3 regions of the Paenibacillus antri genome follow, and region 1 is predicted to be linked to each of the others. Evidence: predicted binding sites of a transcription regulator. Region 1 holds the regulator's gene; each other region holds the start of a gene.

Region 1 (9,987 bases):
TGACGAGGAAATCGAGCGCCTCGATCAGCTCTTTCTTCGCCCGGTCCTGCCCTCCGATATGATCGAACGTAAGGAACGTCGGAAGTTTCGCCTTCGGCTTGTTCCGTTCGCCCATGCCGAGACCGCCTCCGGTCCGCATGCGCGTCATTAGGAAAAGCGAGCCGCCGATGACGCCGACGAGCAGCACCGGAATCGGATTGACCCCGATGAAGACGAGGAAGGCGAGCAAGACGGGAAGGAAGCCGATCGCGATTTCTTTGCCGTATTTACTCATTCGGCCACACCCCCATTATCGCCGGCTGTCGCGGCAAAACGACATGCTTGCTGTTCGGGCCGTCCACCAACGTGATATATACGTTCTTTTCGTCCATTTCGGTCTGTACTTGGAGCGAGCCGTCCGCCTTCGCAAGCTCGCGAAGACGCTGCGGAATGAGCGAATATTGCTTCGTCTCCATCGCTTGGGCGACGTCGAACAACGCTTCGGACCACCAATCTTCGAGCTTCTCGCTCGTTTCGCCCGAAGCCTCCACGACGATGTCGCGGTCTCCGAGGGACGAGGCTCCCGCCTCCACGATGCCGCGATACGCTTGGCGCAGGCTGGCGCCCGGCTCGATCGTCGCGCGAACGATCGCACGCTCCCGTTCGATCTCGACGACGGGATCCGCGATGCCTTCCACGGCGGCGACCTTCTCCAAGAACGGGTCTTCCATCGCGATCGATTCATAGGCGAACCAACCGCCGAACAAGACGCCGGACGACACGACGATCGTTATAACAACAGGTAAGAGACGCAGTTTCAACACTTCGTCCCCCTTTCTAGTATCTATCGATTTCGTATATATGAGAGTATATCATAATAGGCATACGAAATGGGATGCAATGTGTGGAAGGCGACCCGGCGCCCGGCGAAATCGGCATCTCGCCGGCATGAAAAAGCCGCCCCGATCGGGTGATCGGGACGGCCTTCGTTACGGTTTATAAAAGAAGCTTGCGATCAACAACGCGCCGAACAGCACCGTCAGCGCGAACCATATTTTCGTCTTCCACGACCACTTCACGCGTCGCTCGTCCTCCGTTCGCAGCGCCGGCATCCTGCGCCGGCTTACTCTCGTTCCAGCGCAAGGCGGTAAGTTTCAAGTTTCGCGCCGTCCCGGAACGAGTAATAATCGTAATATTTCCTCGTTCCGCCGGGCTCCCGCAACGCGTAGAACACTTCCCAAACGTACGTCTCGCCAAGCTTCCCGGGCGAAATCCGCAGCAGCTGCATCTCCGGCCGCTCCTTCAGCGCGAGCGCCTTCACCTCATCGCGCGTCAGGCCGTCCTGCTGCCGTTCGATATGCAAGCCGTCTTCGCCCCACATCCATACCGCGACGTCTTCGCCGTTCGCGTTCGCGCCGAAGACGACCGAGTACGGCCGGTCCCCGACGAATCGTTCGACGAAATCGACGCGCGTCAGGTTCAGCCGCTGTACCGCTTCCGCTTGAGCCCGGCTTAACGCATCCCAATGAGGCTCCTGCACGGTCTGGTAAAACCGGCTGCCGAACAGCCCGATCGCGCCGATCAAGACGATCGCGATAGCGGTCGCCTGGAGCGCTCGGCGCCGGTTCGACGAGCTCTCGCTCATGAATCGTTCGGCCATGCGGCGCCTACGCTTTCAGGCGTCGCAGCGCCGCGTTCGCCTCGGCGACGATGCGCTCTTCGTCGAGCGTCAGACAGCGGCGACCGCGAACGAGCCGCTTCCCGTTCGCCCAGACGTCCGTCACGTCCGAGCCGGAGCCGGCGTACACGAGATGCGATACGAGATCGGCCTCCGGCTGGTAATGAGGCGCCGTCACGTCGATCGCGACGACGTCCGCCTTCATGCCGGCCTCGAGCGTGCCGACGTCGTTCAACCAGAGCGAACGCGCCCCTTCGACGGTGCCCATCCGCAGCGCGTCGCCGGCCGGCACGGCCGTCGGGTCGCCGCTGACGCCCTTGTGGATGAGCGCCGCTAGGCGGATCTCCCGGAAGATGTCCAAGTTATTGTTGCTGGCCGCGCTGTCCGTGCCGAGCGAGACGCGGACGCCCGCCTGCCGCAGCGCCGTCACGCGAGCGATGCCGCTCGCCAGCTTCAGGTTGCTGCCGGGATTATGGGAGACGCCGACGCCGTGCTCCGCCAGGATGTCGATCTCTTCGTCCGTCAGGTGCACGCCGTGCGCGACGAGACACGGACGCGAGAACACGCCGAGCCTCCGCAGATGCTCGACCGGTCGAACGCCGTAGGCGGCGGCGTTCTCTTCCACCTCGCGCGCCGTCTCCGACATATGCGTGTGGATCGGCAAATTCAATTCATGCGCCGCCTCGACGAACTTCGCGATGAATTCCGGCGGACACGTATACGGCGCATGCGGCGCCATCGCTGTCGTGATGCGGCCGTCGGCCGCGCCGTTCCACGTCTTCGCGAACCGGATCGCCTCGTCCAGCTTCGCGCGCTGTACGTCTTCAGGGCACAAACCGATGACCCCGCGGTTGAGGCAGGCGCGCATACCCGCTTCTTCCACCGCTTCCGCCACTTGATCCATATGGTCGTACATATCCATGAACGTCGTCGTGCCCGATTTCAGCATTTCCAGCATCGCCAGCATCGTTCCCGCTCGGACGCTCGCCGCGGTAAACTTCGCTTCGGTCGGCCACATATACTCTTGCAGCCAAACCTGCAGGCTCACGTCGTCCTTCAGACCGCGCAGCAGCGACATCGCCGCATGGCCATGCGTATTCACGAGGCCTGGCATGTACAGCTTGCCCGCGCCGTCGATCACCTCGTCGTCGGGCGCGACCTCGACGTCCGCCGCGCCTATGTATTCGATGCGGTCCCCCCGCATCGTCAGCGTTCCCGCGAACGCGGTCGTTCCCTCCGCGCCTTCCGCCATCGTCAGGAACGTTCCGCCTCGGATCACCGTACGTTTCGTCATTCTTCTTCCTCCGTTTCGCCCCGGTTCAAATAATACGCCAAGCTCTGCAGCTCGATCGTGAAATCCGCGTAATGAACGCGGATCTGGGAAGGCACCTTAATGATCGCCGGAGCGAAATTCATAATGCCTTCCACGCCCGCTTCCACGAATTGGTCCGCCACGCGCTGCGCTTCCGTCGCAGGCACCGTAATGATGCCGATGCGCACATGCTGCTCCCGGACCGTCCGCACGAGCTCTTCCATCGGCTGAACGGACAGTTGGTTGATGCGGTCGCCGATCCGATTCGGATTCGCGTCGAACACGGCGGAGATCCGCATATTGTCCTTCAAATACGCGTTATAATTGCATAGCGCCTGACCAAGGTTGCCCGCGCCGACGAGCGCGACGCGGATTTCTTGATCCAGCTTCAAGATGCCGCGGATCTTCTCGACCAAATAACCGACGTCGTACCCGATGCCCTTCTTCCCGAATTCGCCGAAGTACGCGAGGTCCTTGCGGATCTGGGCCGGATTCAGATCCAAACGCCTCCCTAAATCCTGGGACGATACCGTCTGGACGTCGCTCTTCGCGAGCTCGTTCAAAAATCGAAGATACATCGGCAGACGGCGGACGACCGCTTCCGATATTTTAGGAAACTTCATGTCGTTTCCACCTTTCCCGAGGATCCGTTCCCTGTCTCCGCGCCCGGCGCTTCCAGCCAATCCCGCATCCGACCGGGGATCGACTCGCTCGGCAAATGCTCGATTTTCGGCCCGGGCAGCGAATACAAGAAGTGCTTCCCGTACGACGTCTCGATGACCCTCGTGTCGTAAATGAGCACGACGCCCCGATCCTTCGCCGTACGGACGAGCCTCCCGAAGCCTTGCTTGAAGCGAATGACCGCTTGCGGCACCGACAGCTTCGTGAACGGATTTTCGCCCTGGGCTTTCAGGTATTCGCTCTTCGCCTCCACCATCGGATGGTTCGGGGGCTGGAACGGAAGGCGAACGATCGCGAGACACGTCAGCGCGTCGCCCGGAATGTCGACCCCCTCCCAGAAGGAGCTCGTGCCAAGCAGCACGGCGGAGCCCGCTTGCATGAACAGCCGCGTCAGCTTGCTCCGATTGCCGCTGTCGACCCCTTGTCCGAGGACGTGAATGCCATGCGGCTGCAGCGCCTCCCTCAACGGGCCGTGGGCAAGCTTAAGCATCTTATGGGATGTGAATAAAACGAGCATCTTGCCGTGCGTCACGACGGCCGCGTCGCGAAGCGAATCGATCAGCCGTTCCATGAACAGCGGATCCGCGTTCGCGCCCTTGAAGCCCGGGAAGTCTCTCGGGATGAGCACCAACGCTTGATCCCGGTATTTGAACGGCGAGGGCAGCTGCACCGTCTGCAGCTTCTCCTCCGCTTCGTCCCGATCCGACAAGCCGAGCTGCGACTTGACGTACTGGAACGACTTCTCGACCGTAAGCGTCGCGGACGTCATGACGACGGCGTCCTTGCGCTCCCAGAAGAAGTCCCGCATCAAACTCGAGACGTCGATCGGCGCCCCGTATAACCGCAGCGAGCGAGACTTGAAGTGCGGCGTCGCTTCCATCCAATACACCATGTTCGGGTCGTCCGCCTTCAGCAGCAGCCGCAACGCGTCGCGCGCCCTGTACAAGTCCTTGACCGTGCCGGCCAGGTCCGTAAACAAGCTTTCCAGTCCGAAGTCCTCCGCGTCGTCCTTCCCATCCGTCACGAGTCGGTCCAGCACCTTCAGCACGCTCGTCAACGTCAAGAACAAATTGTCCTCCATCGCGACGAACGACTTCCAATCGTGAGGCAGCTTATCCGCCTTCAGACGAACCGTGACCGACCCGCCCTCGCTCTGCCCCGCGGCCGCGCGCGCGATGAATCGGTCGTACAGCGCATCGAACAGTTCGTCCCAATTTTCCTTGACCTTCACGATGTCGGGGAACAGCTGGCCGATGCGCTCGCCCCAGCCTTCGGTCTTCGCGTTCGGATGCTGCTCGAGCAGCGACTTGAGCAGCGGGAGCTGGCCGGAGCGGCTGTCCTTCAACAAGGAGGTTAAAGCGCTCACCATGGAAAAGTAAGACAGATCGACGCCCAGATGCTGACTGGCGACATCCTCGAAATGATGCGCCTCGTCGACGACGAGACGTCCGTAGGCGGGAAGAATGCGATGCTCCGCTTTCACGTCCGTGAATAATAAGGAATGATTCGTTATGATGACGTCCGCCGCCCCCGCGTCGTTCCGGGCCCGGTGGTAAAAGCACTTGCGGAACCAAGGACAAGCTCGGTTCAAGCACGAATCCGCGTCGGACGCGACATGGCTCCAGAACTCGCCGCCCTTCTGTCCGAGGTTCAGCTCCTCCTCGTCGCCGTGCTTCGTCTCGCCGAGCCAGACGACCATCTGCGCGGCGATGACGCGGTCTTCCCGTTCGTTCGGAAAATCTTGATTGTTTACCTTGCCCTCGAACTTACGCAAGCACAAGTAATGGCTCCGTCCCTTGAGCACGGCGGACCGGAACGGGGTCGGCGACAGCTCGTGCAGCATCGGCAGCTCCTTCTGCCGCAGCTGCTCCTGCAGGTTGATCGTATGCGTGCTGACGACGACCTTATCGCCGGTCTGCAGCGCGTAATGGATCGACGGGATCAGATAGCCGAGCGACTTGCCCGTGCCCGTGCCCGCTTCGATGACGAGATGCCGTTCGTCCTTCAGCGACTGCGACACTTCCTGCATCATGCGCTCCTGAGCGGGGCGCTCCTCGTAATCGGGCATTCGTTCCCGGATGCGCCGCTTCAAGGCTTCCTGGAATGCGTCGAAGTCCTCCTCGAACTTCTCCCGATCCCGGTCCTCCTCGGTCGTCCAGTCGTCGACCCCGAGCGCGAATTGCCGGTGGGACCGCGTCGGGGTTCCGGGCTCCTCCGCGCTCTCCTTCCAGGCGACGACCTCCTCGAGGAACCACGCCTGATCCTGCTGCGAGGCGAAATCCGGATGCGCGAACAAGAAGCCGAGCCGCTGCAGCGTCATGAGCGGCAGCGAGAACAGCTTCTCCATGCATCGAACCCATATTTCCGCCGTCGCCTCCGCGTCGCTGTCCGCTTGGTGCGGACGGTCGTGCGCGATGCCGAAGGCGTTCGCGACGAAGCCGAGCTGATAACTCGTCAACGTCGGGAACAGCACCCGCAGCCAATCGAGCGTATCCAATATGCGTCCGTCGTAGCCGGGATACCCGGCCGAAGCGAGCGCGCGCTTCAAGAACGCGACGTCGAACGGCGCGTTATGCGCGACGAGCACCGCGCCGTCGAGCAGCGGAACGATCTCGTTCACGACGTCGTCCATCGCCGGGGCGTCCGCCACCATCTCGTCCGTAATTCCGGTCAAGGACCGGATGAACGGCGGGATCGGGACGCTTGGCCGAACGAAGGATGCGTACGTACGTTCGATCGCGAAGTCGTTCACGATGACGATGCCGACCTGAATAATTTCGTCGCGGCCCGGCTGTTCGCCCGTCGTCTCCAAATCCAAAACCGCAAATTTCATCTATAGGGTACCCCATTCGTCTTCGATTCGTTGTCGTTCGTACCTTTAAGGATACCAAACCGAAGGGGGAAAAGAAAATAGAAGAAACCCTCTCGCGAGGGAATCCATAGAAAAAAAACGAAGGCGTCAGCCGATCGCGACGCCGAGCTGCAGCACGCCTCCGTCGATCTGGCAAGCCTTCAAGTTGTACACGGGGTCCTTAAAGTTCGGATCCAACGAATGGGACGTTCGGAAACATTCGCACGCCTGTTCTACATTCCCTCTGACCGCTTGCACGCAGCCGAGCGCATTGTACGCGACCGCCTTCATCCTGCCGTCGCCCGCAAGCGAAATAATGATTTGAAGATGACCGGAAGCTTCCGCGACGTTTTCGCTTTGTAAGAAACATAAGGCCAAGAACAAGCGCGCTTGCAAGAAATCAGGGTATGCCCGGACGACCGCTTCGAACTCGCGGGCCGCTTCCGGAAACATGTACAGCTTGAAATATCCTTCGCCTCGTTGGTACTGCATCGTCTGCGCCGGCGACTCGGCGAAGGCGTCGACCGATTCGAAGAGGCCTTGAGGCTCGTGGGCTTGCGGCTTCGTCGAGGCCGCCGCCGGTTCGGGCTGAGGCCGCTGTTTGGCTTTCGCCATTTTCTCTTCGAACAACAGCCACTCCTCGATAATTTCGTCGCTCATTTCCCGAAGCTCCTGCAGCTGTTCGAGCAGCGACTCGTGTTTCGTTCCGTGCGACGCGGGCAGCGCCTCGAGGATGCCGTCCAGCTTCTCGTTCATCGATTGAAACAAGTACTTGAACATGGGCCTCCCACCTTTCGGTTGGATTCGCGACGCGAGGGTACCCTCATTTTTTGCGCCGGGGAGGCATTTCATACTGCCAAATCATTTTGACTCCGGACTCGATTACAAAATCGTCGCGTGCACTTCTTCGTTCGCCGTTTGCACGATGTTGTTGTTGCTGTCCAGAATCGCCACTTTCGGCTTATAGCTCCTTGCTTGCTCCTCCGTCATCATCGCGTAGGAGATAATGATGACGACGTCGCCCGGCTGCACGAGCCGCGCGGCCGCCCCGTTCAAGCAGATCGTCCCTTCGCCGCGCCGCCCCGGAATGACGTACGTCTCCAAGCGGGCGCCGTTCATATTGTTGACGATTTGAACCTTCTCGTTGGCTAGAATATCGACCGCGTCCATCAAATCCTCGTCGATCGTTATGCTGCCCACGTAGTTCAGATTCGCCTCCGTCACGACGGCGCGATGAAGCTTCGATTTCATCATCGTGCGAAACATGGCTCGTCACCTCTCGTTTTCATGAAATAATCGATTGTCGATCAACCGCGTTCCCCCGAACTTCACCGCGAGCGCGGCGATGAACCGTCCCGCCGCCTTCGCGACGGGTCCCTCGATCGGCTCGAGCGACGGGTACGCAAGCACCTGCGCGTAATCGAGCTCCGCCCCGGGAACGGCGCGGATCTCATCCGCGAGCTTACGTTCCAGCTCGGGCGCCGTCGTCTCCGGCGCGGCGGCGAGCCACTCGTCGATCGCAAGGAGCGACCGGCGGAGAACCGGAGCGTTCTTGCGCTGCTCCGGAGTCAAATACACGTTCCGCGAGCTCATCGCGAGGCCGTCCGGTTCGCGCAGCGTCTCGCAAGGCACGACGTCCACCGGAACGTTCAAGTCTCTGACGAACGTCTCGATGACGGCGACCTGCTGCGCGTCCTTCAGGCCGAAATACGCGCGCCGCGGCTCGATGATGTGGAAGAGCTTGGAGACGACCGTAGCGACGCCGTCGAAGTGGCCCGGGCGCGAGGCGCCGCAAAGCCGCTCCGCGACCGTTCCTCCGACGGTCACGATCGTCTTCGACGTCCCGCCGCCGCCTGGATACATCTCGTCGACCGTCGGGAGGAACGCGGCGTCCACGCCGGCGCTCTCCATGAGCGCCAAATCCCGGGCTTCGTCCCGAGGATACCGTTCGAAATCTTCGTTCGGCCCGAATTGGAGCGGATTGACGAAGACGCTCATGACGACGACGTCGTTTTCCCGTTTGGCCCGTTCGACCAACGACAGATGGCCGGCGTGCAGGTAGCCCATCGTCGGCACGAAGCCGATCGATCGGCCTTCGTTCTCGACAACGGTAAGATATTGTTTATAAGATGCTATCGTACGGAACACTTCCATGGCCGCTCACTCCTTGTCCGCCGCGCCGCCGCCGTATAGCCGCTGCAGGTCGGCTTCCTCCATATGGAACGTATGGCGCTCCTCCGGGAACGATCGTTGCTTCACGTCCGCCACGTATTCGCGGATCGCCTCCTTCACGACCGCGCCTACGTTCGCGTACGCCTTTACGAATTTCTTCGCCATCGGGTCGAGCTCGTATTGCAAAATGTCGTGGAACACGAGCACCTGCCCGTCGCAGCTTTTTCCCGAGCCGATGCCGATCGTCGGGATCGACAGCCGCTCGGTCACTTTCGCCGCCAGCTCGTCGGTGACGAGCTCCAGCACGATCGCGAACGCGCCGGCCTCCTCGAGCCGCAGCGCCTCGTCGAGCAGCTTCTCCGCCGCGGCCGACTGCTTGCCTTGCACCTTATACCCTCCGATGACATGGACCGACTGCGGCGTCAAGCCGAGATGCCCCATGACCGGGACGCCGGCGCCGACCGCCGCTCGCACCGCAGGCAAAATTTCGTTGCCGCCTTCGAGCTTCACCGCCTTGACGCCGCCTTCCCGCATGACGCGCGCGACGTTGGCCAATGTCGCGTCAACGCCTCCGTGGTACGTGGCGAACGGCAAATCCGCGACGACGAACGGCGTCTTCACGGCCCGCGAGACGATCTCCGCGTGATACACGATGTGATCCAACGTCACGGACAGCGTCGTCTCCCGGCCTTGCACGACGTTGCCGAGCGAATCGCCGACGAGCAGCACGTCCGCGCCGGCCGCTTCCGCCAGCTGCGCCGAAGGATAATCGTACGCGGTAACGACCGCGATCGGCTCGCCCTTCGACTTCATCGCCCGCAGCCGCGTCGTCGTTACTGGCTTACGGGTTCCCGATGACGATTGTTCCGACATCGCACATTCCTCCTTAGGGTTCCTTCCTGGAAAACAAAAAAATCCTTCCCGGCCCAAAGCCGAAGAAGGATGGCAGCGCAAAACCAATTCGCGCGTTCCGGCGCCGTCGGCGGCCGTGCGCGATGCGTCCCTTTCCGTCTCGGTCCTTGCGGCTCAGAGCAGAAAATAGATGGAGAAAAAAGAAAAGACAACGGCTCGGAGGTACGGTTCCGTTCGGATACCGTCCTCCTTGCGTTCTCCTTAGTATATCAAACCGTTCGATTTTGTACATAGGTCGTCTGCCGGCCCGCGCCTTTACCGGGAAATCGGTGCGGTCAAGTCGCCGGAATACATCGTGTGCACGCGCCCTTCGTCGTCGCGGACGAGCAGCGCGCCTTCCTCGGTGATCCCTTCGGCCACGCCCTCCGACACGCCCTGCGGCGTCGCGACTCGGACCCGGCC
Region 2 (9,987 bases), on a different contig from region 1:
GAAAACTTAAAGACGCTGTTCCAGTATACGCCGGACGGATTTTTCGGCGTCAACGCCGAGCAGGCCTACAGCTTGTTCCTGACCGGCAAGGCGGCGACGATGATGAGCACGCCGGGTTCGTTCTGGCAGCTGCCGAAGGACTTCGCGAGCGAGGAGAAGACCGGCGCGCAAGGCGGCGTGAAGCCGTTCGAGTACGGATTCTTCAACATGCCGTCCATGGAAGGCCCCGAAGTCATGGCGCCTGCGCGGACGATCCACATTCCGATCGGCTTCTACAGCTTCGTCGCGAAGGACGCGAAGCAGACGGAGCTGGACATGGATTTCATGATGTACCTGACGAGCCCGGAAGGGTATAAGGTGTACTTGACCGCGATCCAAAACAGCGACGACGCGGCGCTCTCGGGCTCCCCGGCGCTGAAGGACATCGTGCTGCCGGACGAAATGGCGGCGGCGTTCGCCAACTTCGAGCCGATCGGCAACACGGAAGGCTTCCCGAGCGCGTCTAACTCCTTGGCGCGCGGCGTATGGGATCACCAGCCGTCGGTGCAGGACTGGGTCGGTCTCGTACAGCGATATTTCGGCGGCCAAGTGACGACCGAGCAATACTTGAACGAATACCAAGGCATCGTCGACAAATATTTGGAGCCGGCGCTGAAGGAGAAGAAGCTCGAGCGGAGCGATCTGGAGCATCCGGAACGCAGGCCGCCGGAGCGCAGCTAGAACCGAAGTACAGACGGAGACGAACCGTGCGCGCCGGTAGGGCCGCGCGGCTAGTCTCCTAGAGAACTCGCGGAGGAGGAGTAGAGATGTCGGTACGATCGGTACGCGGCAAAATCGCAGCGCTGGCGGGCTGCCTCGCGATCTGCGCTTCGTTCTTATTTACGGGAGCGGCGCACGGGAACGGAGGATGGTCGCTGGCGGAACCGGAAAATATTACATCTTTGTCGTTATCCGAGGACGGCACGAGAATCGCGGTCGGCAGCTATGGCGCGAAAGCGTATTCCTTCCAAGCCGACGGCGCAGAGCAGTTCGCGTTCGAGACGCGCAACGTCGTGACCGGCGTGGCGCTCTTGACGGACGGCAGCCTGCTCGTCTCGTCCGACGACCGGCGTCTCTACAAACTCGACGCAGAGGGCAACCCGATTTGGGAGCTGGACGTGAAGCGGCAAGTGAAGAGCGTCGCCGCATCGAAGGACGGCGCGGTCGCCGTCTATATCGCGCAGGGGCGGTCGACGGTGACGTTCTTCGACGTCGCCTCGGGCGAGACGGTTCATGAGGCGGACGTCGGCATTACGCCGTCGCATGTGCAGGTGTCGCCGGACGGGCGGTTCGTGGCGGTCGGCGCGCCGGACCAATACGCGTATGTGTTGGACGCGGAAGGTACGTTATTGCGCAAGGTCGGGGTTTCCGGAACGATCGAAGCGATCGGCGTCTCGAACGACGGCGCCGTCGTCGTCGGCACGTCCCGCAACGAAGCCGTCGCCTTCGACGCGGAGGGGAACCAGACGACGGTCTATCCCGTGAAGGACGTCGTCACGGACGTGGACGTGTCGGCGGACGGCGGGTACGTCGCGGCTTCGGATTTCCTGGGCAACTTCTATGTCTTCGCGGCCGACGGGAAACCGCTCTGGACGGCGCGCGTCGACGGCGCGGGCCGGCAGGTGAAGTTCAATTCGGACGCGACGATGCTGTACGCGGGGACGGGCAACGGCGCGTTGTTCGCCTACGACGTCGGGGAGATCGTCGCCTCGGCGAAGAGCGGCGCGACGATCCGGTTGTTCTCGTGGATCGCGGCCGCCGCGGCCGGCGTCGCAATGGCCGCCTTCGGGCTGCTGTGGTTGAAGCGGCGGCGGAAGCTCGGCGTCTTCATCGAGATGTGGCGGTCCAAGTATATCTATCTCGCGCTCGCCCCGAGCTTCGCGCTTGTGTTCGCCTTTTTGTATTACCCGGCGTTTTCCGGATTGTTCCACTCCTTGTACGATTGGAATCCGGGCGGACGGACGGTATTCGTCGGTCTGGACAACTTCGAGCGCATGGCGAACGACCCGTACGTGACGAAGGGGATCGGCAACCTGGCGCTCTTGATCGTCACGGGCATCGTCAAGTCGCTGCTGCCTCCCTTGATCGCGGCGGAGCTCATCTACCATCTGCGGAGCAAGAAAGCTCAATACTGGTACCGCACCGCATTCGTCGCTTCCATGGTCATTCCGGCGGTCGCCGGGTTGCTCATCTGGCAAAACCTGTACGACCCGAACGTCGGTCTCATCAACAATGTGTTGGAAGCGATCGGACTGCCGGGCCACGCTTGGCTGGGCGACCCGAACACGGCGCTCTGGGCCGTCATCTTCATCGGCTTCCCGTTCATCGGCATCCTGCAGCTGCTCGTGTTTTACGCGGGATTGCTGGCGATTCCGGAGGAGCTCGTCGAGTCCGCGAAGATCGACGGCGCCAGCCTCTGGCGCATTATTCGTTCGATTCACCTGCCGCTCTTGTCCGGGCAATTCAAGCTGCTGATCATTCTGGCGCTCATCGGCATCATTCAAGATTTCGGCGGCATCTTGATCGTCACCGGCGGCGGACCGATGGATTCGACGTACGTTCCGGCGCTCCAGATGTATTACGCCGCGACGATCTTCAACGATCTCGGGTATGCGTCCGCGCTCGGCGTCGCCATGTTCGCCGTCATTCTGGCGATCACGATCGTTAATATGAAGCTGATCAAAACCGCGAACGATTAAAGGAGGAGACCGCGCATGCATTCCGTGAAAACCGCCAAGTTGTCGACGACCGTTCAGCGGAGCCGGTCTTCCGATCGGTCCGCGGCGCAGATCGCATCCTATTCGATCTTGTCGTTATTAGTATTCTTAACGCTCGTTCCGATTTTCTTCATGCTGTTCAGCTCGCTGAAGAGCAACGCGCAAATCTTGGGCAACTTCTGGGCGCTGCCCGCGCCGCCGCAATGGGGCAATTACGGCGAAGCGTTCGGGGCGATCTGGCGTTACGTCGTCAATACGGTCGTTTATGCGGTCGCAGGCAGTACGCTCGTCTGTTTGCTCTCCTCCGTGTCGGGGTACATCTTCGCCAAGAAGACGTTCCCCGGCAAGGAGACGTTGTTCATGATGATGCTCGCCATGATGATGATTCCCGGCGTGCTCACGTTAATCCCGTCCTATGTGCTGTATAACAGCCTCGGCTTGACGAACACGCCGTGGGTCATTATCGTCGCGGCCGCCGCGGGCGGGCAAATTTTCGGAACGTTCTTATGCCGAAGCTTTATGTCCGGTGTGCCGAACGAGCTGTTCGAAGCGGCGAGAATCGACGGGGCGCATGAAATCACCGTGTTTACGAGAATCGTCCTGCCGTTGTCGGTGCCGATCCTGGCCACGTTGTTCATCATGCAGTCGGTCGGCGTCTATAACGACTACATCTGGCCGCTGCTTACGATTCGAGACAGCAGCATCCAGGTGATCGGCGTCGGGCTGACCGTGTTCGAAAATCAATTCGGCATTACGAATATGGGGGTGCAGTTCGCGGCTTATGCGTTGTCGTCGGTGCCGCTGGTGCTCATTTTCGCCTTCGGCATGAAATATTACATCCAAGGGATGACCCAAGGCGCTTTGAAAATGTAGATGAACCCAAGGGAGGATTCGTAATTTATGAACCGAACCGCAAAATGGACGGCCGGGTGTATCGCCTGGCTGTTGATTTGCCATGCCTTCTTAGCGTCCTTCGCCGTCGCGGCGCCCTACGATCCAGGGCTTACGCCCTCTCCGAACGTGTCGAACGGCACGGCGGTGTATCCCGCGAAAATCATTAACGACTTCAATACGGCCGCCGACGTGGCGACCTGGTCCGCCGGCGAAAATACGAGGAGCGTAAACTTCGTTACGGGCATCTTGAACGGTCCCGGCAGCGTATACGAAGGGACCGGCGCGCTCGAGCAGCAGCCGGAGCGAGTGAAGGTGTACGCGTGGCGCACGATTTACCGCGACTTCGCGACGCCGCTCGACCTGTCCGACTCCCGTTACTTGGCGTTCGCCGCCAACAGCTGGGGCTGGCAGCCGGTAGAATATGTGCTGCGTATCCGTCTGCACGGCGCGGACGGCGTGAACGAGTCGATCGCTCATATTCGGCCGGACAGCTGGAGAACCGTATTCGTGGACGTCTCGAATTGGTCGGGCCGCGGGGCGATCTCCAAGATGGAAATTTCGTTCATGCAAAACTTCGATCTCGAAGGGGTGCCGCCGGGAGCGCCCGGATACGATTATTGGGACGGCCGGTTCCAGATCGATCATATTTCGGCGACGAACGTGCTCGATATGCGATTCTCGAAGGCGGGCGATCCCGAAGGGTTCACGGCGGCGGAAGGCGCCGTGACGGTCGACGCGGGGGCGCTGCAATGGACGGTCGCCGGGGCGGGCGATGCGTTGACGTCGGGGTCGTTCGCGCTGTCGATCGCGGAGCGCAACGCGATCGCGTTGACGCTCGCGAACGGAACGCCCGCATCGCAGTTGAAGGTATCGTGGACGACCGCGGAGGATCCGGTCTGGGACGAGGAGAAGTCGAAGACGTTCGAGGTGGATCCGTCGTCCGGGATGAAGGCGTACGACTTCAATATGTCCGATAAGCTGAACTGGGGCGGCACGCTTCAGGCGTTCCGCATCCAACCGGTGCTGGAGGAAGGAGAAGGGGGCGTCATTCGATTGGACGAAGCGGAGTTCAAGATTTTGCCGCCGCTGCCGCCGGAGACGATCGGCGAGCTGGCGCAGCCGGTCATCGGCGGCGACGGCAGCGTCGTCGTCGCGGGAACGATCACGTCCGCTTCGGTCGAGATCGATCCGCAAGCTCGATTAGCGCTCTACGAGCTGCCTACCTATTCCGATCCGTTCGATCCGGCGACGGAGCGCGTCAAGCTCGGCGAACAGCCGGCGGCGGCGAGTTTCTCGTTCGCGTTCCCGCTGCAGGACGGAAGCCGCAGCCGCTTATACTCCAAGTTCGCCGTCGCGCTGGAGACGGACGACGCGACGCTCTGGGTCGATGCGCCGCAATACATCGCGAACCCGCAGTCGCTCGCCGCGAATACGTATCCGTTCCCGGAGGCGAAGAGCAAGAAGGGGCTGCAGGTGCAGTATACGGACGACGCCGAGGAGCTCGGCATCAGCCACGCCGCCTTGAACGTCGCTTACGATCAGATGCTGTACTTAACCGACAGTCAACCGGCCAATACGATTCCGTATGAATTCCAAGGCAAGACGTATTACTTCAAGAAGAACGTCGTCGAGAATCTCGATCTGCAAATCAAGAGCCTGTCCGATAACGACAATATCGTCTCGCTCATCCTGATCATGTACCGGAATCTCGATCCGAATACGCCGAACCATATTCTGATCCATCCGGATTCGGAGCCGGGCGGCACCGTCTACGCCGTGAACACGAAGACGGCGGAGGGCGTCGGGTATTACGGCGCGATCACGAGCTTCTTGGCGGAGCGTTATACGCGCGCGGACGAAGCGTACGGACGCGCGGTGAACTATATCGTCGGCAACGAGATCGGCCAAAACAAAGTTTGGAACAACATGGGGCCGAAGCTCATTCACGAATACGTGGAGGACTACGCGCGTACGCTGCGGCTGACCGATACGATCATTCGAAGCCACTACGACAAGGCGCGCGCGTACGTCTCCTTGGATCACTTCTGGGACGAAAATCTGCCTTCGGATTCGCTCTGGAAGTACGACAACAAGAACATCGTCGACTTGCTGACCGAGCACCTGAAGACGAACGGCGACATTCCGTGGAACATGGCGTTCCATCCGTATCCGGAAAACTTGTTCAACCCGAAGTTCTGGGAAGACGCCACGGCGACGTTCGATTTCAATACGCAGCGCATTACGTTCAAGAACTTGTCCGTCCTTGTGGATTACTTGCGGCAGCCGGATTATTTATACGAAGGCGAGATGCGGCGCATCATCTTGTCGGAACAGGGCTTCCACAGCCTCGACAATTCCGAGCAGGCGCAGAAAATCCAAGCGGCCGCCTATGCGTACGCTTACTACATCGTCGAATTCCTGGACGGCATCGATTCGTTCATTCTGCACCGCCACGTCGACCACGCCTTCGAAGGCGGCCTGAATTTGGGCTTATGGACGAATTTGCCGGGCGAGACGGCGACGCCCGATCAGAAGAAATTGGCGTATCACGTGTTCCGCGATATCGATACGGCGAAGTCGCTCGAGGCGACGAGCTTCGCGCTCGACGTGATCGGCATCGACTCGTGGGAAGCCGCGATTCCGGGCTTCGATCCGGCGAAGCTGAACGACCGCGTCGCGCCGGCGTACGCGCCGGCCGGATTGAACGGCCCGTCGCAAGGTTTTGACCCGAAGGCGGTTCGGATTTCTACGTTCGAAAACGGGACCGACGGCTGGACGTTCGCCGACAACAGCAACGGCGTATCCAGCGTGTCGGGAGACGCGTACGAAGGGACGTCGGCGTTGCGGGTGACGTTCAGCGCGCTGTCCAAGATGTGGCGCGGCGCGGACTTGAAGCTGGCGTCGCCGGTCGATCTCTCGAATACGCCGGTGCTCAAGTTGGCGCTCAAAGTGCCGGGACCGCTGCCGGATCGGACGCACTATGCGAAGGTGAAGGTATACAGCGGATCTACGAGCGCGGAAGCGATCGTAGCCTTGCCGAATCCGGGCGAATGGCAATCGATCGCGGCCGACTTCCGCGACTTCCAAGGCATCGGCGCGGTGGATCGGATCAAGGTATGGATGTCTTCGCCGGCGACGACGAACTGGAACGGCTCGTTCCTGATCGACGACGTGTCGTTCGAGCGGAAGGGCGAGACGAGGGAGTCCGTCGCGAATCTCGATATTTCCGCGCGTCTCTTGGCGGACCCGCTCGGGGTCGGATCGAACATCGAAGTGACCGTTACGAATTACGACGATAAGAAGCTGTCGGGCGAAATCGCGGTGACGTCCGAGCACGCGACCTTCTCGCTTTCGGCCTTGGACGCGAATCACGTGTTGCCCGGGGAGTCGAAGACGTTCCTGCTGTCGGTCGTCGACTTCGCGCCGCCGCCCGCCGGCGGAAACGTGACGATGACGTTCACGTATCGGGAGACGGCGATAACGAAGACGATCGGCGCGGTGAAGCCGAACGGGGAAGACCAAGTGCCGAGTAACGTCGAGCTGCTGTACAACTTCGAAACCGGCTTGCAAGGCTGGGAAGCGGTCGACAATCTGGCCGGGCTCCGGACCGTAGAGACGTTCCCGAACGGCCCGACGAAGCCGATCCTCGGCAGCTATGCGCTGAACGCCAGATCCGCCGTCGCCGCGGCGACGGCATGGAAGACGGCGAAGGTTGCCCCGGAGACGGCGATCGACATGAGCGAAGCGCATACGTTCTTCTATCATATCGATTCGTACGGCGGCGTTCCGAACGCCACCTATGAGACGCGAGTCGTCTTGACCGGCGCCGACGGCACGACGCTGCAGTCTGCGCAGGCGATGCAGGCGGATCGATGGAATCGCATCGCGGTGGACGTCAGCGGCTGGGCCGGTCGAAGCGAAGTGACTTCGATCGAGATCGGCTTCCGCGCCGTAGGCAACGATCTGGCATGGAATCCCGAAATTCAATACGATTACATCGGCTTCGAAAAATAATAGTCGATCGAAAAGGGCTGTCCCAAAAGTCGTAAAATGACTTAGGGGCGGCTCCTTCTTTTTACAATCATGCTCCTAGCGGGAGGGGGTACGGGTTCCGGCCGCCACTGAACGTCGTGCAGGGGGATGGCTACCCGTTAGTAGATTTTACCCACTTTTGGGGCAGTCCTTTTTTGAATAAGAGATTGTGAAAGTCGTCACATACTTCGCTCGCTTTTGCCGGTATGATGAACCTGAGCGACGAAGAAAATTTGTTTCCGGGGGGATATCAACATGAAATGGTTCAGAGGGTTGTTGGTCGGCGGCCTCGTTATCGCCGTCTTATCCGGCTGCGGGACCAAAGAGGAAACCGCGGTTCCGGCGACGGAACCGACGGATGCGGCGACATCGGCGTCGATCGTTAACGATGCGGCTGCGTTCACGAACGCGGTCGGAGAGAAGGGGACGTGGATCATCGCCATTCTTAACGACGTCGCGGTCGATCAAGAAGTAGTAGTGGCGGGCGAATTCCGGGATAAGGGCGCCGCGGACGGCGAAATATACCGGAAGATCGCGTTGTACGCGCAAGACGCGGACCACAATATTACGGCGTCGTACACGTTGACGGTTCCGAAGCTGACGGTGAAGAGCGAGAACCTTCGCGTGCAAGGCGGAACGATTCAGGGCGACGTCGTCGTGGAAGCGGCCGGCTTCCATCTGCACGAGACGGCGACGATCGACGGAAGCCTGTCGTTCGCGAACGATAACGCGAAGGCAACCGCGAAGATCGACGGGAACGTGACGGGTACGCAAGAGTAAGGTCGTCGGGCAACCAGTCGGACGGGAATCATCGGTAAGATCGAACAATGAGAAAAGCCAGCGGTGCAATTCAGTTGCGCCGTTGGTTTTTTTCGCGAAAAAATGCGCTCATTCGTGTAAATCGTTAATATTACTATTTACATTAAGGATATCAAGCGTTACAATCGACATCGTGGTTAATCGTAATTATTACAGATAAGGAGGACGAGAATCCGTCATGAATCCGAAGGAACAACGCATTCCCGTCACCGTGCTAAGCGGTTATTTGGGCTCGGGCAAGACGACGCTGTTAAACCATGTATTGAACAACCGCGAGGGGTTGAAGGTAGCGGTCATCGTCAACGACATGAGCGAGGTCAATATCGACGCGGCTCTCGTCGGCCGGGAGACGCAGTTGTCGCGAACCGAAGAGAAGCTGGTCGAGATGTCGAACGGCTGCATCTGCTGCACCCTTCGGGACGATCTCCTCCGGGAGGTCGAGCGTCTCGCGACGGAAGGAAGGTTCGATTATATTTTGATCGAATCGACCGGGATCGGCGAGCCGGTTCCGGTCGCGCAGACGTTCTCCTACGCGGACGAACAATCCGGCATCGATCTTTCCCGCTTCGCCAAGCTCGATTGCATGGTAACGGTCGTGGACGCGTACCGGTTCTGGCACGATTTCGCTTCGGGCGACAGCTTGTTGGAGCGTAATCAAGCCGCGGGGGAAGACGATACGCGATCGGTCGTAGACTTGTTGATCGATCAGATCGAATTTTGCGACGTGCTCGTTCTGAACAAGTGCGATTTGGTCGGGGACGAGGAACTGAATCAGCTGGAGAGGGTACTCCGTACGCTGCAGCCCGCCGCCCGCGTCATCCGGGCCGTCAATGGCCGAATCCCGCCGTCGTCCATCCTGAACACGGGGTTGTTCGACTTCGAAGAAGCGAGTCGGTCCGCAGGCTGGATCCGGGAGCTTCGGCGACCGGCGCATACGCCGGAGACGGAGGAGTACGGAATCGGCTCCATCGTCTATCGTAGACGCCGGCCGTTCCATCCGGAGCGATTGCTGCGATGGTTGGAAGAATGGCCGGAAGACGTCGTCCGGGCCAAGGGAATCGTCTGGCTCGCCAGCCGCAACGGCATCGCCGGGATGATCAGTCAAGCGGGGCCGTCCATTCAGTTCGGTCCGTCCGGACATTGGATCGCCTCCTTGCCCGACGAAGAACGGATTGCGCTCCGCGCGGATCAACCGGAACTGTTCGAAACTTGGGACGACGTTCATGGCGACCGGCAAACCGAGCTCGTCCTTATCGGCATCGACATGGATCGAGAAGCGATCGAGGTCGAATTGGACGGCTGCCTGCTGACGGACGAAGAGATGGCGTTGCCCGACTGGAGCGCGTTGCCCGACCCGCTGCCCGCATGGGCGGTCGCCGAATGACGCATATCGAATTACGCTGGAATCCATACATACGGAGGTAGACCCATGAAGAAATTTACGGTTCGAGGAGGAATGACGATCGCCGTGCTGGCGGTCGTTCTT
Region 3 (9,987 bases), on a different contig from region 1:
CGTCTCGCGCATGTCGACCGACGCGGCCCGGCAGGCGGCCCCGGCGCAAGAGCCGCTCGAGGAGGAGCCCGAGGCGCTGTCGGAGTCGGGCGGAGACGAGGGCGATGCCGACGGCGGGATCGACGCCGGGGACGAAGGGGAAGGCGGAGCCGGAGCAGGCGAAGACGGGGATGGGGATGGAGAAGAGGATGGAGATGGAGAAGGAGGAAGGAAAGGCCGAGACGATGCAATCGATCGAGGCTAAACGCCGGGAGCCGCTGCAGGCGTTAGGAGAGACGCCGCCGCTCGGCGCGCCGATGCGCGTCTTCGGCGTGAAATCGATCCCCGCGACGTTCCGCTCGTCCGGCCGATAAGCGATTTTCCCGGAAGCCGTTCCGCTGTATGCATACCGCATGCGGAACGGCTTTCTATATATTTACATAAAACAAGAAATCCTCGGCAAACTACCCAGTAACCTTTCTTATCACTCTTTTACGAAAACGGAGCCATGCGATGGACGCGACTCTAGAAGCCCCCTCCCCGGACCAAGGGGAAGCGTCGAAGGTACAGGTCGAATTCGACGACCTCGACTTGCTGATCGAACAAGCGAAGCGATCCACCGATTTTCAAGAGATGCGCATTCCTTCCGCCGGAGAAGATTTTACCGTCGCGTATTACGCAACGCTCGTCGATAAGGAGCATCTCCAGAAGCGATTGATCGAACCGCTGCAGCGGCATGCGGCGCAATCGGACGACATCCGCAGCCTTGAAGGCTTCTCGCGATGGATTCCTACGGAAGAGATCGAAGTGACCGATAACGTCGAAGTCATTCAGTCTAAGTTGTTGAAAGGGCATGCGCTCGTCCGCCGGACCGGCGATCGGAAGCGATGCGCTTTAGTCCCGCTTGCCGGCTTGCACGGCATGCGAAAGGACAATACGACCGAGAACGAATTCAGCGTGGTCGGGCCGAACGTCGGGTTCATCGAGGATCTCGACACGAACGTCCATCTTTTGCGGATGCAGCTGAACATCCCGCAGCTGGTCGTGAAGGAGCTGACGATCGGCTCGATGTCCAAGTCCAGGGTCGCCATCGTCTACATCGAAGGCGTGACGAACGAACGGAACGTGCAGACGGCGCGGCAACGGTTGGAAGCGATCGACTTCGACGTCATCTTCGATACGTCGCTGCTCGACCAGATGATCGCGGACGAATCGGCTACGCCGTTCCCCTTGTTCGTGACGACCGAACGCAGGGACAGGGTCGTCTATGCGCTCGTCAGCGGGCAGGTCGCGATTATCGCCGACGGCTCGCCGTATTTTATCACCGGTCCTTCGACCCTTCACGACTTCTTCATTTCTCCCGAGGATTATTATTTGCCTTGGATTTTAGGGTCGTTCTTCCGCATCATCCGGATTAGCGGGGTCGTGTTCTCCTTGTTCGCCACATCGTTCTACATCGCGATCACGACGTTCCATTACGAGGTCATCCCGCAGGATCTGCTCGGGCCGCTCATCTACTCGCGGATGAACGTGCCGTTCCCTCCCGTATTCGAGGTCTTGTTCCTGGAGCTGACCATCGAGTTTCTGCGGGAGGCCGGGGCGCGGCTGCCGACGAAGATCGGGCAGACGCTCGGCATCGTCGGAGGCATTATCATCGGACAAGCCGCCGTGGAAGCCGCGCTTACGAGCAACATTCTCATCATCGTCGTCGCGCTGTCCGCATTGGCCTCTTTTACGACGCCGATCTACAAGATGTCCAATACGATTCGATTTTTACGTTTTCCGATGATCGTGCTGTCCTCCCTATGGGGGGCGATCGGCTTATTCATCGGTATCGGCTTCCTGCTGGTACATATAACGAAATTAACGTCTTTGGGATCTCCGTATACCGTCCCCGTATATCCTTTGAGAGTAGGGGACTTGAACGACAGCCTCATCCGGCCGCCGTTCCCATGGACGAGCAAGCGGCCCGGATATTTGCATCCGCGATCGCGTAAAAGGTATAAGCCCGGGACGGCCCGAGCGGGGGAGGACGCCGATGAGGATTAGACGCTTGAGCCGCCTGGGGACCGCGATCGCGCTCGTGCCGCTGCTCGCGGCTTGCGGGGAGCAGGCCATCGTCAATGAAGTGAAACTCGTACAGACGGCCGGGTTCGACTTGTCCGAGAAAGGGGAGGCGTCCTCGGTGTTGATCCCGCTCTATACGAAGAAGAGCAAGGCCGACGTAGAACTGCTTCAGACCGACTCCGTCTCGCACTTCAACATGATTCCGAGCCTGAATATGAAGTCGAACGGAACGCTGGAGTACGGACAAATCGGCTTAGCGGTATTCGGCGAATCGTTCGCGAAGGAAGGGGTCGGGACCGTGCTGGATACGTTCTGCAAGGATCCGAAGATCTCGACGCGCATGATCCTCGCGGTAACGGAAGGGGAGGCCGTCGAACTGTTGGAGCAGGCGAAGAACCGCAACGAATCGACGCTGTTGTCCGACATGGCGATGCAGAACGTTCGCAACGGCAATCTTCCGTCGACGAATCTGCATTTGTCTCTGTTCAACTTTTTCGGGGAAGGCCGCGATATGTATATGCCGTACTTCCGCCCGAAGAACGGAGCGCCGGAGCTCGGCGGGACGGCCTTGTTTCGGGAGGACCGGGTGGCCGGGGTCATCGGCTTTAAGGATTCGTTCCTCTTGAAGATGCTCATCGAAAACGGGATGAACGGAAGTATGCTCATTCCCGTGGAAGAGCCGCGGGAAGCCCGGGATAGCTACGTAGCGATCCAGGCCATCCGATCGAAGGCGAAGTACAAGGTGAAGCGAGTCCGCCCGGTGCCCGAAATCTCGATCCGAATCGAGCTGGAAGCGTTGGCGAGGAAAGTGCCGGAAGAGGTGAAGCTCGCAACGCCCGAAGGGCTGTCGAAGATGGAGCGCGAAGGGGCCGCGTATATCGAGCGAGAGATCGAAGCGCTGCTGGAGTATTTCAAGGAACGCCGCGTGGATCCCGTCGGATTCGGCGATATGGTCAGAAGCCGGGATCGGCGTTGGAACGAACGTGAATTCCAAAAACTGTACCCGTCCGTCGGTACGGAAGTCGCGGTAAAGTTGAACATCTTTCAGACCGGCGTCGGGGAATAACCCGGCGGAACGGGAGGGGGCAGCCATGAACGGGAGTCGCCGGATCGGGGAGAATCGCCTGATTTCTCCGTTGTTCGTTTTTTTCCTCATCCATTGCAGCATCGTCGGCGTCGGCGTCTTAAAGTTCCAGAAAGAGATCCTGAAGCCGGCGGGGTATGACGCATGGATCTCCGTACTCCTTGTAGGAATGGGCGTTCATGCGATCGTGTGGATGATGCATTCCGCATTGAATGCGTCGGAGTCGCCGGCGGACGTCGTGCAAATGAACAAGGTCCACTTCGGCCGATGGATCGGAACCGCGGCGAACGCGGCATTCGTTGTTTATTTCGTCCTCGGCGGGTTCGTCGTCTTCAGGATCTTCTTGGAAGTCATCCAGGTGTGGTTGTTCCCGAGAATCAATATTTATCCGCTTGCCGTTGTCTTGTTGCTGCTCGTGTATTACACGGTGTCCGGCGGTCTGCGGACGGTAACCGGAATGGGCTTTTGGGGAACGGCGATACCTTACGCGCTGACCGTTCCGCTGTTCGTGTTCGCATTCAAGTATATCCACCCGGCGAATCTGCTGCCCATAGGGACGCATTCGATCGCCGACATTCTTCGTTCCGCTCGAACGATGACCTTCCCGTACCTCGGGTTCGAGACGATGCTATTCTTATACCCGTTCGTTAAGCGTCCGGCGGAATCGCAGCGCTGGACGCATGCCGCCGTCGGCGCCGCTACGATCATCTATGTTTTCGTCATGCTGGTCACGCTGATGTATTATTCGGAAGGTCAGCTCCATCATATCATCTGGCCGACGCTGAATATCGTGATGATGATCGAGGTGCCGATCATGCAGCGATTGGAGTATCTCGTCGTCTCCGTATGGCTGCTGAAGGCGCTCGTCAATGTGTCCATCTGCTTGTGGGCGGCTTGCCGGGGAACGGGACAGCTGCTGCCGATCAAGCGCCGCGTCTCTTTGCCGTTGTTCCTCGGCGGGTATTTGGCGCTGGCGTTTTGGATCCGCGACCGGCAATCGATAGACTGGTTCGCGAACTTATATTCGAACGTGGGGTTCTGGATCGTATCCGGGTACATCCCGCTGTTGTTTCTGATCGTCTGGTGGAAAAGGATGAGGAAAGCCACGAAGGCTTCGTAAACGGCGGCCGTTGGGAATTTTTATGCGGTTCGAAAAGGTTGTCACCCCTATAAATATTATTTATGTGATTAATTTCACATTTATAATGCAGACCGGTCTGTAATGTAATAAACTATTCACAAGGACATCATTCATAGGAACGTCGGACGAGAACTTCTTATTATGTGAAGATTTTCACAATGTATTCCGGCAGTTCCGACACAACAAGGAGTGGGAGAAGAATGGAAGCAAGCGTAGCGAACAAGCAGCCGGCCGTAGTGACGCAAGAGTCCGCGCTGAGACCTGACGTGCTCGAGCAGCTGTTGAAGCCGGAAGTGCAGGAAGCGTTGACGACGCTGGTCGACAACCTGCCGAAGCTGGCGGAGATGACGGCGCTTCTGACGAAGACGTACGATTTGGCGCAGAAGGTCGTTACCGACCGCGTGCTCATTCAAGATACGATCGGCGGCCTCCAAGAGGTGCTCAAGCCGATCGAAGAGAAAGCGAAATATTTCGCTTCGGCGGCGATCGAGGCGAACGACCGCGCGGAGACGGACGAGACGACGATCGGCTTGTTCGGCATGTTGAAGATGCTGAAGGATCCGGAGCTGCAGCGGATGCTTCGCTTCGGCCAAGCGTACTTGGACATTCTCGGCGAACGAAAACAGCAGTCTTAAGGGGGACGCAACCGATGAAAAAAATCGTCATTCTCGGCGCCGGATACGGCGGCTTATTAAGCGCGCTGTCCGCGCGGAAGCATCTGTCCGCGAGCGAAGCGCAAATTACGGTCATCAATAAATACGATTCTCACCAAATCATTACCGAGCTTCACCGTTTGGCCGCGGGCAACGTGTCCGAGAAAGCCGTCGCGCTGCCGCTTAGCAAGCTATTCAAGGGCAAGGCGATCGACGTGAAGATCGGCTCCGTGCAGGCGGTCGACCCGGCCGGCAAGAAAGTATCGCTCGCGGACGGCTCCTCCTACGATTACGATACGCTCGTGCTCGCGCTCGGCAGCGAGACGAACTACTTCGGCATCCCGGGCCTCCAGGAGAACAGCCTGACGCTGAAGTCGGCGGCAGAGGCGAACCGCATCTTCGCGCACGTGAAGGAGAAGCTTCGCGCGTACCGCGTCTCGAAGAACAAAGCGGACGCGACGTTCGTCATCGGCGGCGGCGGTCTCACCGGCGTAGAGCTCGTAGGCGAGCTCGCGGACGAGCTCCCGGGTTACTGCCGCGAGGCGGGCGTAGACTTCAACGACGTGTCGTTGTATTTGGTCGAAGCGATGCCGACGATTCTGCCGATGTTCTCGCCGGAGCTGATCCAGCGCGCGGTGACGAGCCTCGAGCAGCGCGGCGTGCAGTTCCTCACGAGCCTGCCGATCACCGAAGTGAACGGCGGCGTCGTAACGCTGAAGGATGGCCGTACGATCGAAACCTCCACGTTGGTATGGACCGGCGGCGTGCAAGGGCACGCGCTCGTTGCGAATTGCGGCATCGAAGTGAATCGCGGCCGCGCGTCCGTGAACGAGTACCTGCAGTCGGTGTCGCATCCGGACGTGTTCCTCGCGGGCGACTGCGCGGTCGTCTTCGGACCGGAAGGACGTCCGTACCCGCCGACGGCGCAATTGGCTTGGCAGATGGGCGAGCTCGTCGGCGCGAACATCGCGGCAACGTATAACGGCGGCAGTCTGCAGACGTTCAGCCCGGTGTTCTCCGGTACGCTGGCGAGCCTCGGCCGCAAGGACGGCATCGGCTCCGTCGGGGAGAACGGGATCGAGCTCAAGGGCGCGCCCGCTTCGCTGATGAAGAAGGCGAGCAACGCGCGGTACTTGTCGCATATCGAAGGACTGTTCGCGCTCGCTTATTGATTCCGCGTTCGCGCGTACGACGACGAAAGAGCGCCGAAAGGCGCTCTTTTCATTACCGGATGCCGCACTTGTTCCGGATGAAGTGGATTTGATTTTCCAGCCGGTTGATCGTATCGATCGTCTCCTTGGAGGCGTCGTTTCCGGACTTCGACCTCCACTCCTCGAGCTCCTGCAGCAGCTTGGGCAAGTCGTCGTCGGCGTTCGAGCAGTCGTAATTGCTTTCCAATTGATCCAGCATGGCGAATCCTCCCCGCGGTTATTGTGACAAAGCTATTGTTCGTGAAGAGGGCGGCGGTTATTCGTGCGAAATCGTTAATCCTATAAAACTATTGACGTTTCGATTTAAATCCGATAGGATTACTTGTAATTAAATGCATGGGGGTAGAACTAGAGATGAGCATCAACAAGAAGCTTCGTTACATAACGGGCATCACGCTGGCTGCGGCCATCGCGCTCTCGGGCTGCGGACAAGCGGCGCAGACCGGCGGCAACCTCGACGTGGACAATCTTCCGGCGGCGCTCGCCGAGAAGGGCGATATTAAACTGAACGTCATCCGCAAGATCGGCGGCGACGATCATACGGCGCAATTCCTCGCCGGCGCGAAGCAAGAAGGCGAATCGCTCGGCTTCAGCGTAGACACGTTCTCGGCGAACGGCGATACGGCGAAGTTCCTCGACGCGCTCGACCAAGCGGCGAACGGCGATTACGACGGCGTCGTCGTCTCGCACGGCGACGACCCGGCGACGGTCGACGCGGTGAAGAAGCTGACGGAGAAGGGCATCCCGGTCGTGGCGTTCGACTCCACCGGCGACTTGTCCGCGGTCGAAGGCGTGACGCTGACGTCGCAGGACGACGAGGCGCTTGCGCAATACGCGCTCGACCAGCTCGTGAAGGAGCAGGGCGAAGACGCGAAGATCGTCTACCTGTGGGTCGACGGCTTCCCGCCGATGGTGCGCCGCAACGCGGTATATCAAGCGACGCTCGCGAAGTACCCGAACATCAAGGAACTGGAGCGGTTCGGCGTGGCGAACGAGAATACGTCGGTCGACACGCAGAACGCGGTCGCGGCGATGCTGTCCAAATATCCGAAGGGCGAGATCGACGCCATCTTCGCGACGTGGGACGCGTTCGCGATCGGCGCGGCGCGCGCCTTGATCGAGGCGGGCCGGACGGAAATCAAGATTTACGGCATCGACGTCTCGAACGCCGATCTGCAAATCATGCAGGAAGAGAACAGCCCGTGGGTCGCTACGGCGGCGGTCGATCCGAAGATGATCGGCGCGGTCAACGTGCGCCTGCTCGCGAAGAAGCTCGCCGGCGAAGAGACGCCTCCGACGTACAACCTCGAAGCGGCGTTGATCGACCAAGCGACGCTGAACAAGTCGTCCGAAGCGGTCAACATGGTGACGCTCGCCGATATTATTCCGGGCTGGGGCACGACGGACGCGTTCGAAGAAGATTGGATGAAATCGCTAAAAGAAGCGAACGCCAACTAACGAAAGTTCCATGTTATAATAGATTGTCTTATGCGGCGCCCTTGTCCTTCGGATAAGGGCGCCCTATCCTGTTCGGACGGTAGGTGGGTTTGTTGGGAGAATCGAAGACTAGCGTGCTAGAGATGAGCCGGATTTCGATCGCCTTCCCCGGCGTGCAGGCGCTGTCGGACGTCGACTTCCGGGCCGAGGCCGGGCGAGCCCACGCGCTCATCGGAGCGAACGGCGCAGGGAAGTCCACGTTGATGAAGGTGCTGTCCGGCGCCTACGATCATTACACCGGCGACATTCGGATCGACGGCGAGGCCGTCCGCATCCGCTCGCCGAAGGACGCGAAGGATCGCGGCATCCAGATCGTCTATCAAGAGGTCGATACGGCGCTCATACCGAACTTGACGGTCGGCGAAAATATTATGCTCGAAAGCCTCGTGCACGAGATGCGAGGCAAGCAGTTCGTCGACTGGGCCGGCGTTCATCGGTCGGCGCAGTCGATTCTCGAGCGGCTGGGCTTGACGCTGTCGACCAAGAAGCTGGTGCAGGAGTTGACGCTCGCCGAGAAGCAGATGACGCTCATCGCGAGAGCGGTGTCCCGGGAGTGCCGCTTCCTCGTGCTCGACGAGCCGACGGCGCCGCTCAGCAGCAGCGAGACGGACCGGCTGTTCGCGCTCGTCCGGCAGCTGAAGGCGGACGGGGTCGGCGTCATCTTCATCTCGCACCGGCTGCCGGAGCTATATGAGATTTGCGAGGACATCACGATCATGCGGGACGGGCGCCTCGTCGCGCGGGACGAGCTGCGGAACGTTACGCAGCAGCAAGTCATCGAGCAGATGCTGGGCGCCAAGCTGGGCGGGCAGTTCCCGACGATCCAGCGATCTAGCGGCGAGGTGCGCTTCGAAGCGAAGGGCGTCCGGGACGGCGACAAGGTCAGAGGCGTCGACCTGTATATTCGCGCGGGCGAAATCGTCGGCGTCGCGGGTCTCGTCGGCGCGGGCAAGACGGAGCTGTGCCGCGCGCTGTTCGGGGCGTCGCCGACGTCGTCCGGCGACGTGACGCTCGACGGGCGGCGGCTTCGCATCCGCTCGCCGCACGACGCGGTGCGCGCCGGCGTCGCCCTCGTGCCCGAGGAGCGCCGGCGCGAAGGCGTCTTCGTGGACGAGTCGGTGGCCGCGAACTTGACGGCCGCGACGCTCGGGCGGTTCACGACCGCCGGGCCGTGGATCGCCGCCGGCAAGCTGCGGGACGCCGCCCGCGGCCTCGTCGAGTCGCTCGGCATCAAGACGCCGAACGAGTCGGCGCGGGTGAAGAACTTATCCGGCGGCAACCAGCAGAAGGTGGCGATCGGCAAGTGGCTGCTGGCGGACGCCGACGTCTATCTATTCGACGAGCCGACCAAGGGCGTCGACGTCGGCGCGAAGCGGGACATCTATGAATTAATCGCCGAGCTGGCGCGCCGGGGCAAGTGCGTCTTGTATGCATCCAGCGAAATATCGGAAATCTTAGGACTGACGGACCGAACGTACGTCATGTACGACGGCGCCGTCGCGAAAGAACTGGAGACGCGCAGCGCGAACGAGGAAGAACTGCTGCTGTACAGTACGGGAGGCTTGAAGCGATGAACGCCGTCGGGCATAAATTTTTCGATTTTCTCTATAAATACGGGACCTTGATTACGATCCTGCTGCTGATCGCCGTCTTCGGCGCGTCGACGGACAACTTCCTGAACGGCGCGAACATCGTGACGATCCTGCGGTCGATCTCGATCGTGACGATCATCGCGATCGGCCTCACCGTGTCGCTCGCGGTCGGCGGCTTCGACTTGTCGATCGGCTCGACGGCGTCGCTCGCGAACGCGATCGTCATCTCGATGTTCGTCTGGTACGGGCAAAGCACGGGGATCGGGATCGCGGTCGCGATCGTCTTCTGTCTCGTCGTCGGACTCGTGAACGCGTTCCTGGTCATCAACTTTAAGATCCAGGACATGCTGATGACGCTCGCGACGATGTTCGTCTTCCAGGGCATCGCGCTCACGTATACGCGCGGGGCGACGATCTCCGAGAACATGATATTGCCGAGCGGCGATTACGCGACCGGCGAAATTCCGGACGCGTTCGGAGCGATCGGCAAAGTGCCGTGGATCATTATCATTATGCTGATCGTCGTGCTGGCGGTGCATCTGTTCCTGACGTACACGAAGCACGGCCGCTACATGTACATGATCGGCGGAAACCCCGAAGCGGCCAAGCTGTCGGGCATCGCGGTCGGCAAGTACCGCCTGGCCGCCTACTTGATATCGGCGCTGTTCGCCGGCGTCGGCGGCATCGTGCTCGGCGCCCGGGTCATGAACGCCGAGGTGAACGCGGGCGCGCCGTATTTGATGGACGCGGTCGCGGCCGCCTT

What was found. Region 1 encodes Rex, which represses fermentation and respiration genes when NADH is low (regulators of the CRP and FNR family bind a similar motif). Its sites were predicted from a motif close to TTGTGAAATATTTCACAA; they were not measured.
Region 2: FE782_RS10320 (polymer-forming cytoskeletal protein) is a predicted target of Rex. The motif match lies at 7,850-7,867, and genes of this name have one in related genera.
Region 3: FE782_RS25770 (DUF1641 domain-containing protein) is a predicted target of Rex. The motif match lies at 4,413-4,430, and genes of this name have one in related genera.

Annotation. Positions count from the first base shown of each region.
Region 1 covers NZ_VCIW01000003.1:281,055-291,041, reverse strand. Annotated here, with positions in the region: gene FE782_RS07140 (AAA family ATPase) at 1-274, opposite strand, end outside; gene FE782_RS07135 (hypothetical protein) at 267-800, opposite strand; gene FE782_RS07130 (cell wall elongation regulator TseB-like domain-containing protein) at 1,103-1,639, opposite strand; gene FE782_RS07125 (amidohydrolase) at 1,647-2,951, opposite strand; gene FE782_RS07120 (redox-sensing transcriptional repressor Rex) at 2,948-3,592, opposite strand; gene dinG (ATP-dependent DNA helicase DinG) at 3,589-6,483, opposite strand; gene FE782_RS07110 (tetratricopeptide repeat protein) at 6,610-7,281, opposite strand; gene panD (aspartate 1-decarboxylase) at 7,384-7,767, opposite strand; gene panC (pantoate--beta-alanine ligase) at 7,774-8,655, opposite strand; gene panB (3-methyl-2-oxobutanoate hydroxymethyltransferase) at 8,662-9,546, opposite strand; gene FE782_RS07090 (biotin--[acetyl-CoA-carboxylase] ligase) at 9,841-9,987, opposite strand, start outside.
Region 2 covers NZ_VCIW01000005.1:155,705-165,691, forward strand. Annotated here, with positions in the region: gene FE782_RS10300 (ABC transporter substrate-binding protein) at 1-720, shown strand, start outside; gene FE782_RS10305 (ABC transporter permease subunit) at 807-2,738, shown strand; gene FE782_RS10310 (carbohydrate ABC transporter permease) at 2,754-3,629, shown strand; gene FE782_RS10315 (DUF5722 domain-containing protein) at 3,657-7,664, shown strand; gene FE782_RS10320 (polymer-forming cytoskeletal protein) at 7,938-8,462, shown strand; gene FE782_RS10325 (GTP-binding protein) at 8,680-9,885, shown strand; gene FE782_RS10330 (ABC transporter substrate-binding protein) at 9,931-9,987, shown strand, end outside.
Region 3 covers NZ_VCIW01000022.1:16,096-26,082, reverse strand. Annotated here, with positions in the region: gene FE782_RS25795 (AAA family ATPase) at 1-244, shown strand, start outside; gene FE782_RS33155 (hypothetical protein) at 225-353, shown strand; gene FE782_RS25785 (spore germination protein) at 493-2,028, shown strand; gene FE782_RS25780 (Ger(x)C family spore germination protein) at 2,018-3,112, shown strand; gene FE782_RS25775 (GerAB/ArcD/ProY family transporter) at 3,138-4,250, shown strand; gene FE782_RS25770 (DUF1641 domain-containing protein) at 4,472-4,906, shown strand; gene FE782_RS25765 (NAD(P)/FAD-dependent oxidoreductase) at 4,921-6,096, shown strand; gene FE782_RS25760 (DUF2524 domain-containing protein) at 6,149-6,334, opposite strand; gene FE782_RS25755 (sugar ABC transporter substrate-binding protein) at 6,490-7,593, shown strand; gene FE782_RS25750 (sugar ABC transporter ATP-binding protein) at 7,716-9,206, shown strand; gene FE782_RS25745 (ABC transporter permease) at 9,203-9,987, shown strand, end outside.